DNA from 2 places in the Bacillus bruguierae genome. Region 2 is predicted to be linked to the other one. Evidence: a T-box and tRNA genes for the amino acid it is inferred to sense, from the RefSeq annotation. Region 2 holds a T-box; the other holds one or more tRNA genes.
The links. A T-box is a leader RNA that pairs with one kind of tRNA and senses whether it is charged. The one in region 2 lies ahead of pheS (phenylalanine--tRNA ligase subunit alpha), so its partner is inferred to be a tRNA-Phe.
Positions count from the first base shown of each region.

Region 1: it has a tRNA-Phe gene. The T-box ahead of pheS (phenylalanine--tRNA ligase subunit alpha) is inferred to sense a tRNA for this amino acid. The anticodon was not compared.

Region 1 covers NZ_JBAWSX010000012.1:51-3,694, reverse strand. Annotated here, with positions in the region: gene WAZ07_RS18160 (L-lactate dehydrogenase) at 1-4, opposite strand, end outside; gene WAZ07_RS18155 (alpha/beta fold hydrolase) at 372-1,277, shown strand; tRNA gene WAZ07_RS18150 (tRNA-Glu) at 1,407-1,478, opposite strand; tRNA gene WAZ07_RS18145 (tRNA-Ser) at 1,485-1,575, opposite strand; tRNA gene WAZ07_RS18140 (tRNA-Asn) at 1,584-1,658, opposite strand; tRNA gene WAZ07_RS18135 (tRNA-Ile) at 1,662-1,738, opposite strand; tRNA gene WAZ07_RS18130 (tRNA-Gly) at 1,746-1,816, opposite strand; tRNA gene WAZ07_RS18125 (tRNA-Lys) at 1,824-1,899, opposite strand; tRNA gene WAZ07_RS18120 (tRNA-Thr) at 1,909-1,984, opposite strand; tRNA gene WAZ07_RS18115 (tRNA-Phe) at 2,000-2,075, opposite strand; tRNA gene WAZ07_RS18110 (tRNA-Asp) at 2,086-2,161, opposite strand; tRNA gene WAZ07_RS18105 (tRNA-Met) at 2,164-2,240, opposite strand; tRNA gene WAZ07_RS18100 (tRNA-Ser) at 2,267-2,359, opposite strand; tRNA gene WAZ07_RS18095 (tRNA-Ile) at 2,378-2,454, opposite strand; tRNA gene WAZ07_RS18090 (tRNA-Met) at 2,459-2,535, opposite strand; tRNA gene WAZ07_RS18085 (tRNA-Ala) at 2,552-2,624, opposite strand; tRNA gene WAZ07_RS18080 (tRNA-Pro) at 2,639-2,712, opposite strand; tRNA gene WAZ07_RS18075 (tRNA-Arg) at 2,722-2,795, opposite strand; tRNA gene WAZ07_RS18070 (tRNA-Leu) at 2,799-2,887, opposite strand; tRNA gene WAZ07_RS18065 (tRNA-Gly) at 2,902-2,976, opposite strand; tRNA gene WAZ07_RS18060 (tRNA-Leu) at 3,006-3,086, opposite strand; tRNA gene WAZ07_RS18055 (tRNA-His) at 3,103-3,178, opposite strand; tRNA gene WAZ07_RS18050 (tRNA-Thr) at 3,187-3,262, opposite strand; tRNA gene WAZ07_RS18045 (tRNA-Val) at 3,270-3,345, opposite strand; rRNA gene rrf (5S ribosomal RNA) at 3,350-3,465, opposite strand; partial or broken rRNA gene WAZ07_RS18035 (23S ribosomal RNA) at 3,567-3,644, opposite strand, start outside.
Region 2 covers NZ_JBAWSX010000001.1:301,110-304,753, reverse strand. Annotated here, with positions in the region: gene pheT (phenylalanine--tRNA ligase subunit beta) at 1-154, opposite strand, end outside; gene pheS (phenylalanine--tRNA ligase subunit alpha) at 173-1,207, opposite strand; T-box leader at 1,252-1,480, opposite strand; gene WAZ07_RS01490 (TrmH family RNA methyltransferase) at 1,646-2,410, opposite strand; gene sspI (small acid-soluble spore protein SspI) at 2,525-2,734, shown strand; gene WAZ07_RS01480 (HD domain-containing protein) at 2,928-3,500, shown strand.

The DNA of each region.
Region 1 (3,644 bases), on a different contig from region 2:
TCATGGTAAAATCCCCTCTCTATTTTTCAATATCATCATTAGCATTGTCATTTAAGTAAATAATTAAAATACTGTTTTTATATTGTTTAACTTCCTTACACACATATTGTAGCACGTTTTTTTGTGAGTGTATTCACATTTTATGACCCATTTGTGAAATTTATCACATATAGGGGAAAGTTATAATATTAAGTATGGAATCGATTTTAATGGAAGCGTTCTCTTTAGATTGTGAACACAAATAATACAGTATTTCATTTTACCAATAGACTATATTATATAGTGAAAATCCCAGTATTTACAAATAAACTACTCTCATTATAAGATTAGACTGAACAGTCGGTTTATAATTTATTATGGGAGTGAATAATATGAAAGATCACATCATAACTTTACAAGACGGACGTAAGTTAGCCTATATTGAATATGGTAAAACAAATGGATTACCAGTCATGCTGTTTCATGGTACACCCGGTTCAAGAATTTGGGCATTAACAGATGATATGGTAGCGAAACAATTAGGCATACGACTTATTTCAATAGATAGACCTGGCTACGGGCTCTCTGATCCAAAACAGAATCGAACAGTTCTGAATTGGGCAGAAGATGTAAATGAAATAGCAGATCAACTAAAACTCCAAACTTTTTCTATTATAGGTGTCTCAGGCGGAGGCGCTTATGCAGCAGCCTGTGCTTACAAAATCCCTGAGCGCTTACAATCCGTACAAATGGTTTCTAGTGCAACTCCGTTTGAAAATGAAGAGCCGCCAGCCAGTATGTGCCGCGAAAATCGAATTGCCTTCTTTATCTCCAAACGCTTACCTTTGCTATTAAAATGGGCATATCGTGCTCAAAAAAAGCAAATGGAAAAGAACCCTGAAAAATATATGCAAGGGATGAAAAAAGGAAATAGACATTTATGCAAATGGGATCAACAATTTATTCAAACAGATGAAGATATTAAATTAACTATGATCCACATGAAAGAAGCGTTAAGAAATAGTGTAGATGAAGCAGTAGCAGAACACTGGGGATTTAATTTTCAAAACATTTCTATTCCTATCCATATTTGGCATGGTACAGCCGACACTTTATCTTCAATAGAAGAAATAAAAAAAGTAGCCTCAGCTACTCCTCATGTAACAACACATTATATAAAAGATGCAGGACATTTCTTACCTGATGATCCCCACATATGGGAATCTATTTTACAAACAATTATTCATGATGCAGATGAGACAAACAAATCCAGTATATCATTTCATACTTCTATTTGATCCATTATGAGGTGGGAGTATTACTGCCCACGAATAGCGGGATAAAAATCAAGGAAAACCAGCTAAAATAGAGAAGTAACTATTCATTATACACAAAAAGAGATAGCAAATTATGCTATCTCTTTAATATGACCCGTACGGGATTCGAACCCGTGTTACCGCCGTGAAAGGGCGGTGTCTTAACCACTTGACCAACGGGCCAATTTCTGGCAGAGAAGAAGGGATTCGAACCCTCGCACCGCGTAAGCGATCTACTCCCTTAGCAGGGGAGCCCCTTGAGCCACTTGGGTACTTCTCTATATTATATGGCTCCGCAGGTAGGACTCGAACCTACGACCGATCGGTTAACAGCCGATAGCTCTACCACTGAGCTACTGCGGAATATGGTGGGCCTAAATGGACTCGAACCATCGACCTCACGCTTATCAGGCGTGCGCTCTAACCAGCTGAGCTATAGGCCCTAGAAAAAGCGGGTGAAGAGAATCGAACTCTCGACCAGAGCTTGGAAGGCTCTTGTTTTACCACTAAACTACACCCGCATAAAAATGGTGAGCCATGAAGGACTCGAACCTTCGACCCTCTGATTAAAAGTCAGATGCTCTACCAACTGAGCTAATGGCTCATTTTGAAATGGTGCCGGCTAGAGGACTTGAACCCCCAACCTACTGATTACAAGTCAGTTGCTCTACCAATTGAGCTAAGCCGGCTTGCATATTTCAAAATGGTGGCTCGGGACGGAATCGAACCGCCGACACGAGGATTTTCAGTCCTCTGCTCTACCGACTGAGCTACCGAGCCTTAATATAAATGGCGGTCCCGACCGGGGTCGAACCGGCGATCTCCTGCGTGACAGGCAGGCATGTTAACCACTACACCACGGGACCATTGGTTGCGGGGACAGGATTTGAACCTGCGACCTTCGGGTTATGAGCCCGACGAGCTACCAGACTGCTCCACCCCGCGATGATATAATATTCTTTTTAAAAAAATGGAGGAGGTAGAGGGATTCGAACCCCCGCGCGACTCTCGCCGCCTGTCGGTTTTCAAGACCGATCCCTTCAGCCAGACTTGGGTATACCTCCATATATATAAAACTTGAGTGGTGGACCTTGTAGGACTCGAACCTACGACCGGACGGTTATGAGCCGTCTGCTCTAACCAGCTGAGCTAAAGGTCCTTTATGGTAGCGGCGGAGGGGATCGAACCCCCGACCTCACGGGTATGAACCGTACGCTCTAGCCAGCTGAGCTACACCGCCATAAACAAGTTATAAGTGGAGCCTAGCGGGATCGAACCGCTGACCTCCTGCGTGCAAGGCAGGCGCTCTCCCAGCTGAGCTAAGGCCCCATTTTAAAAAACTATCGGGAAGACAGGATTTGAACCTGCGACCCCCTGGTCCCAAACCAGGTGCTCTACCAAGCTGAGCCACTTCCCGTTAATAAAGCGCGCCCGAGAGGACTCGAACCCCTAACCTTTTGATCCGTAGTCAAACGCTCTATCCAATTGAGCTACGGGCGCATATGGTGCCGAGGGCGGGGGTCGAACCCGCACGGTGGTCACCCACCGCAGGATTTTAAGTCCTGTGCGTCTGCCTGTTCCGCCACCCCGGCGTCATATTGTAAATTGGAGCGGAAGACGGGATTCGAACCCGCGACCCCAACCTTGGCAAGGTTGTATTCTACCACTGAACTACTTCCGCAAAACATATATGACTTATTCAATTAAAAGTGCGGGTGAAGGGAGTCGAACCCCCACGCCAAAGGCGCCAGATCCTAAGTCTGGTGCGTCTGCCAATTCCGCCACACCCGCATATTATTTTTTAAAATGGGGCGACTGATGGGAATCGAACCCACGAGTGTCGGAGCCACAATCCGATGCGTTAACCACTTCGCCACAGCCGCCATGATACTGGTGCCGGCTAGAGGACTTGAACCCCCAACCTACTGATTACAAGTCAGTTGCTCTACCAATTGAGCTAAGCCGGCATTTATATGGTGGAGGATGACGGGATCGAACCGCCGACCCCCTGCTTGTAAGGCAGGTGCTCTCCCAGCTGAGCTAATCCTCCATTTGCCTGGCAACGTCCTACTCTCACAGGGACAAAGTCCCAACTACCCTCGGCGCTAGAGAGCTTAACTTCCGTGTTCGGTATGGGAACGGGTGTGACCTCTCTGCCATCATTACCAGACTATATTCATTTGAGACAATCATTATTATACTTGATTCACCGAAAAAGTCAACAAGTTTTTTATATTCTCTCAAAACTAGATAACACTTGCTTCATATTATATGGTTAAGTCCTCGATCTATTAGTATTCGTCAGCTCCACGTGTCACCACGCTTCCACCTCGAACCTATCAACCTGAT
Region 2 (3,644 bases):
ATACGTGACCAACTACAACACCTTTTACACCTTTATTTAATACTTCAATGCCTTCTACTTCAATACCACTTTTCGTGATTTTATCTGCTAATTCTTGTGCCGTTACATCTTGAATATCTATATACTCTTGTAACCAACGATATGATACGAACATATTTATCCTCTCCTTCCCTTACGCTCGTTTGAATTGTTGTAAGAAACGTACATCATTTGTATAGAAATGACGAATGTCATCAACGCCATATTTTAACATCGCGATACGCTCTGCACCCATACCGAATGCGAAACCTTGATATTCTTTTGAATCATAGCCTGCCATTTCAAGTACGTTCGGATGAACCATACCAGCACCTAAAATTTCAATCCAGCCAGTCCCTTTACATGTGCCGCAACCATTTCCGTGACACATCATACAAGAAATATCCATCTCAACAGATGGTTCTGTGAATGGGAAGAAACTTGGACGAAGACGGATTTCACGATCTTCACCAAACATCTTTTTCACAAATACTTGCAGTGTACCTTTTAAGTCACTCATACGAATGTTTTTATCAATTACAAGACCTTCAATTTGCATGAACTGATGTGAATGCGTTGCATCGTCATCATCACGGCGATACACTTTACCAGGGCAAATAATTTTAATCGGGCCTTTTTCTTTATTATTTTCCATTGTTCTTGCTTGCACAGAAGATGTATGTGTACGTAGTAATGTTTCTTCTGTAATGTAGAAAGTGTCTTGCATATCACGCGCTGGGTGATCTTTCGGTAAGTTTAATGCTTCGAAGTTATAGTAGTCTTTCTCTACTTCTGTTCCTTCTGCAACTTCATATCCCATACCGATAAACACATCTTCAATCTGTTCAACAACCGCTGTTAACGGATGGTGACAACCTGTTTCTACAGGGCGACCTGGTAATGTAACATCAATAGTTTCAGATGCTAACTTCGCTTCAATTACTGCTTTTTCTAAGTGGTTAATTTTGTCTTCTAGGCGCGTTTGAATTGCCGCGCGTACTTCATTTACTAACGCTCCCATACGTGGACGCTCTTCTGGAGATAATTTCCCCATGCCGCGTAATACTTCTGTAATTGGGCCTTTTTTTCCTAAATACGCAACGCGTACATCGTTTAAGCCTTTTAGCTCTTTCGCTTCTTCAATCAGCTCTAAAGCTTCTTGCTTTAGCTCTTTTAAACGTGCTTCCATTTGGAACCCTCCTAATGTTAAAAATAAAAAAACCTCGCTCCCTAAAAAGGGACGAGGTAAATTCGCGGTACCACCCTAAATTGACAGAACGAGCCTGCCCACTTAATTCGTTATAACGGCTTGTTAGACCGGAACGCCTTTACATTTACATGGTCCTGGCGTCAACTCCAGAGGTGAATTCACTTCCGTCTACCATAAGAATGCTTTCAGTCCATGACATTCTCTCCCTAAATGGCGATTTTGCAAGCTACTCTTCTCTATCATCGTTTTTTAAACTATTTCACTTTTATTGGATGTTCAAAACGTCCGGTAAAGATAGCTCTCGTATTTCTTCGTTACGTCGCCACTCCGTGTCCTCGTGGCTTCCGTGCCTCGAACTACTCGGCTCTCTTTATCCTCTTTTTTGAACACGTACTTCCACCTATTATAAGAAGTTTTTTAGCGATTCGCAACCGGAGTTTGTAAATAATACGTTAAAATGCCTGCTGCAACCGCAACATTTAATGATTCTGCTCCTCCGTAAATCGGAATGTATAAATTTTGATTACATTTCGCAAGAAGCTCTTGGCGAACGCCATTTCCTTCGTTACCTACAATTAATGCAAAACTTCCCGTCGGTGCTACTTCACCGTATGGAACCCCGTTTTCAAGAGCTGTTCCGTATACAGAAACGTTCTTTTCTGTTAACTTGTCTACCCATTCTTCTAAGTTTCCTTTTACAATCGGTAAATGGAATACAGACCCTTGTGTAGAACGTAATACTTTACTGTTATATACATCGACGCATCCTTCTCCAAGAACAACCGCATCAAGTCCAGCTGCATCTGCTGTACGAATGATTGTTCCTAAGTTACCTGGGTCCTGCAGGCCGTCTAATAGTAGAAACTTTCCATCTGTAAGAGCGATTTCTTTCTCATGTTTCTCACAAACCGCAAATACACCTTGCGTCGTTTCTGTTTCACGTAACAATTTTACAACCGCTTCAGACACAATATACATTTCCACATCAGCAACCACCCAATCTTTCGGAAGGTCTGTCTGCTCTGAGACGATCAGTTCTGTTGCAACTCCTGCTTTTAAAGCTTCCTCTACTAAATGGAATCCTTCTACAAAAAATAACCCTTTTTTATCGCGCTCTTTTTTCGTTTGCAGCTTCTTCCACTGCTTCACACGCGGATTTTGTACTGAATCAATGTTTTTCATTCTATGCATTCCCTCTCTTCTTGTCTTCTCATTATAGCCTATTTTTCATACATATTTACATAAAAAAGAACAAAAACTAACCTCAGTTTCCATTCCTAAAAAGAGGTGAACATGATGAACTTTAATTTACGCGGTGCTGTATTGGCAAACGTATCAGGAAACACGCAAGACCAATTACAAGAAACAATTGTTGATGCAATTCAAAGCGGAGAAGAAAAAATGCTTCCAGGCCTTGGCGTTTTATTTGAAGTCATTTGGAAAAATGCTGATGAAAATGAAAAACATGAGATGTTAGCAACGCTAGAGCAAGGATTAAAGAAATAAGCAAAAGAAAGTCACCTTAGCATAAGAAAGCTAGGGTGACTTTTCTGTTATAAAAAAGACATCAAACTTCCTCTTCTCTTAAATATTTCTACTTTACTAACCCAAGATGATGAAGTAAAATGTTCAAAATATACTTATGTCTATCTATTCGTTTCCATCATACACATCAATGAATAAAAGGAGTGAATGTTTTATGCGCCGTGTCACACTTGAACAAATTTTCAAACATCCTATTACACAAAAATATATAAACCGTTCTGGAATGGTTCACGCAATTGCTGTTGCTTACCATGCGTTTCACTTAGCAAAAAAATATCACGTTTCAGTCGATGCAGCAACAAAAGCTGGTTTTCTTCATGATGTAGGACATTACACATGGTATCGTAATGGGGAATGGGACTATGAATTGTATAAAAAGAATGATATACACGCTATTAAAGGAGCAGAAAGAGCTCATAAATTATTAATCCGATTAGGAGAACACCCAAAACAAGCAAAGGAAATTTCCGTTGCCATTCTCTTACACACTGATTCTTTTCTACTAGAACAAACACTTGAGAGAACACCTCTCCAAAATATTATTAAATGGGCAGACGAAGCAGATGAAGAACCGAGCGGGGCACATCACTACCGAACAATCTCTTATGAAAAAGCACTGCAAGCAATCAAGCGATTAGATCAGATGGTAGATCGTGAATTACAAATCCAACAATCGACATCCTGTGCTCATCTTTCTCCCAATGAAAGAACAGAGCAAATTTGTTGATCCATAACAGGAAAAAAATCACCTTAGTAAATGCTAAGGTGATTTTTACTTTGATTAGAAAATTTCTAACTATTATGTAATATAAAGTTATGGTACATTTTATCCAAATATGTATAATTTTATATATAAACAATAGAGAGGATT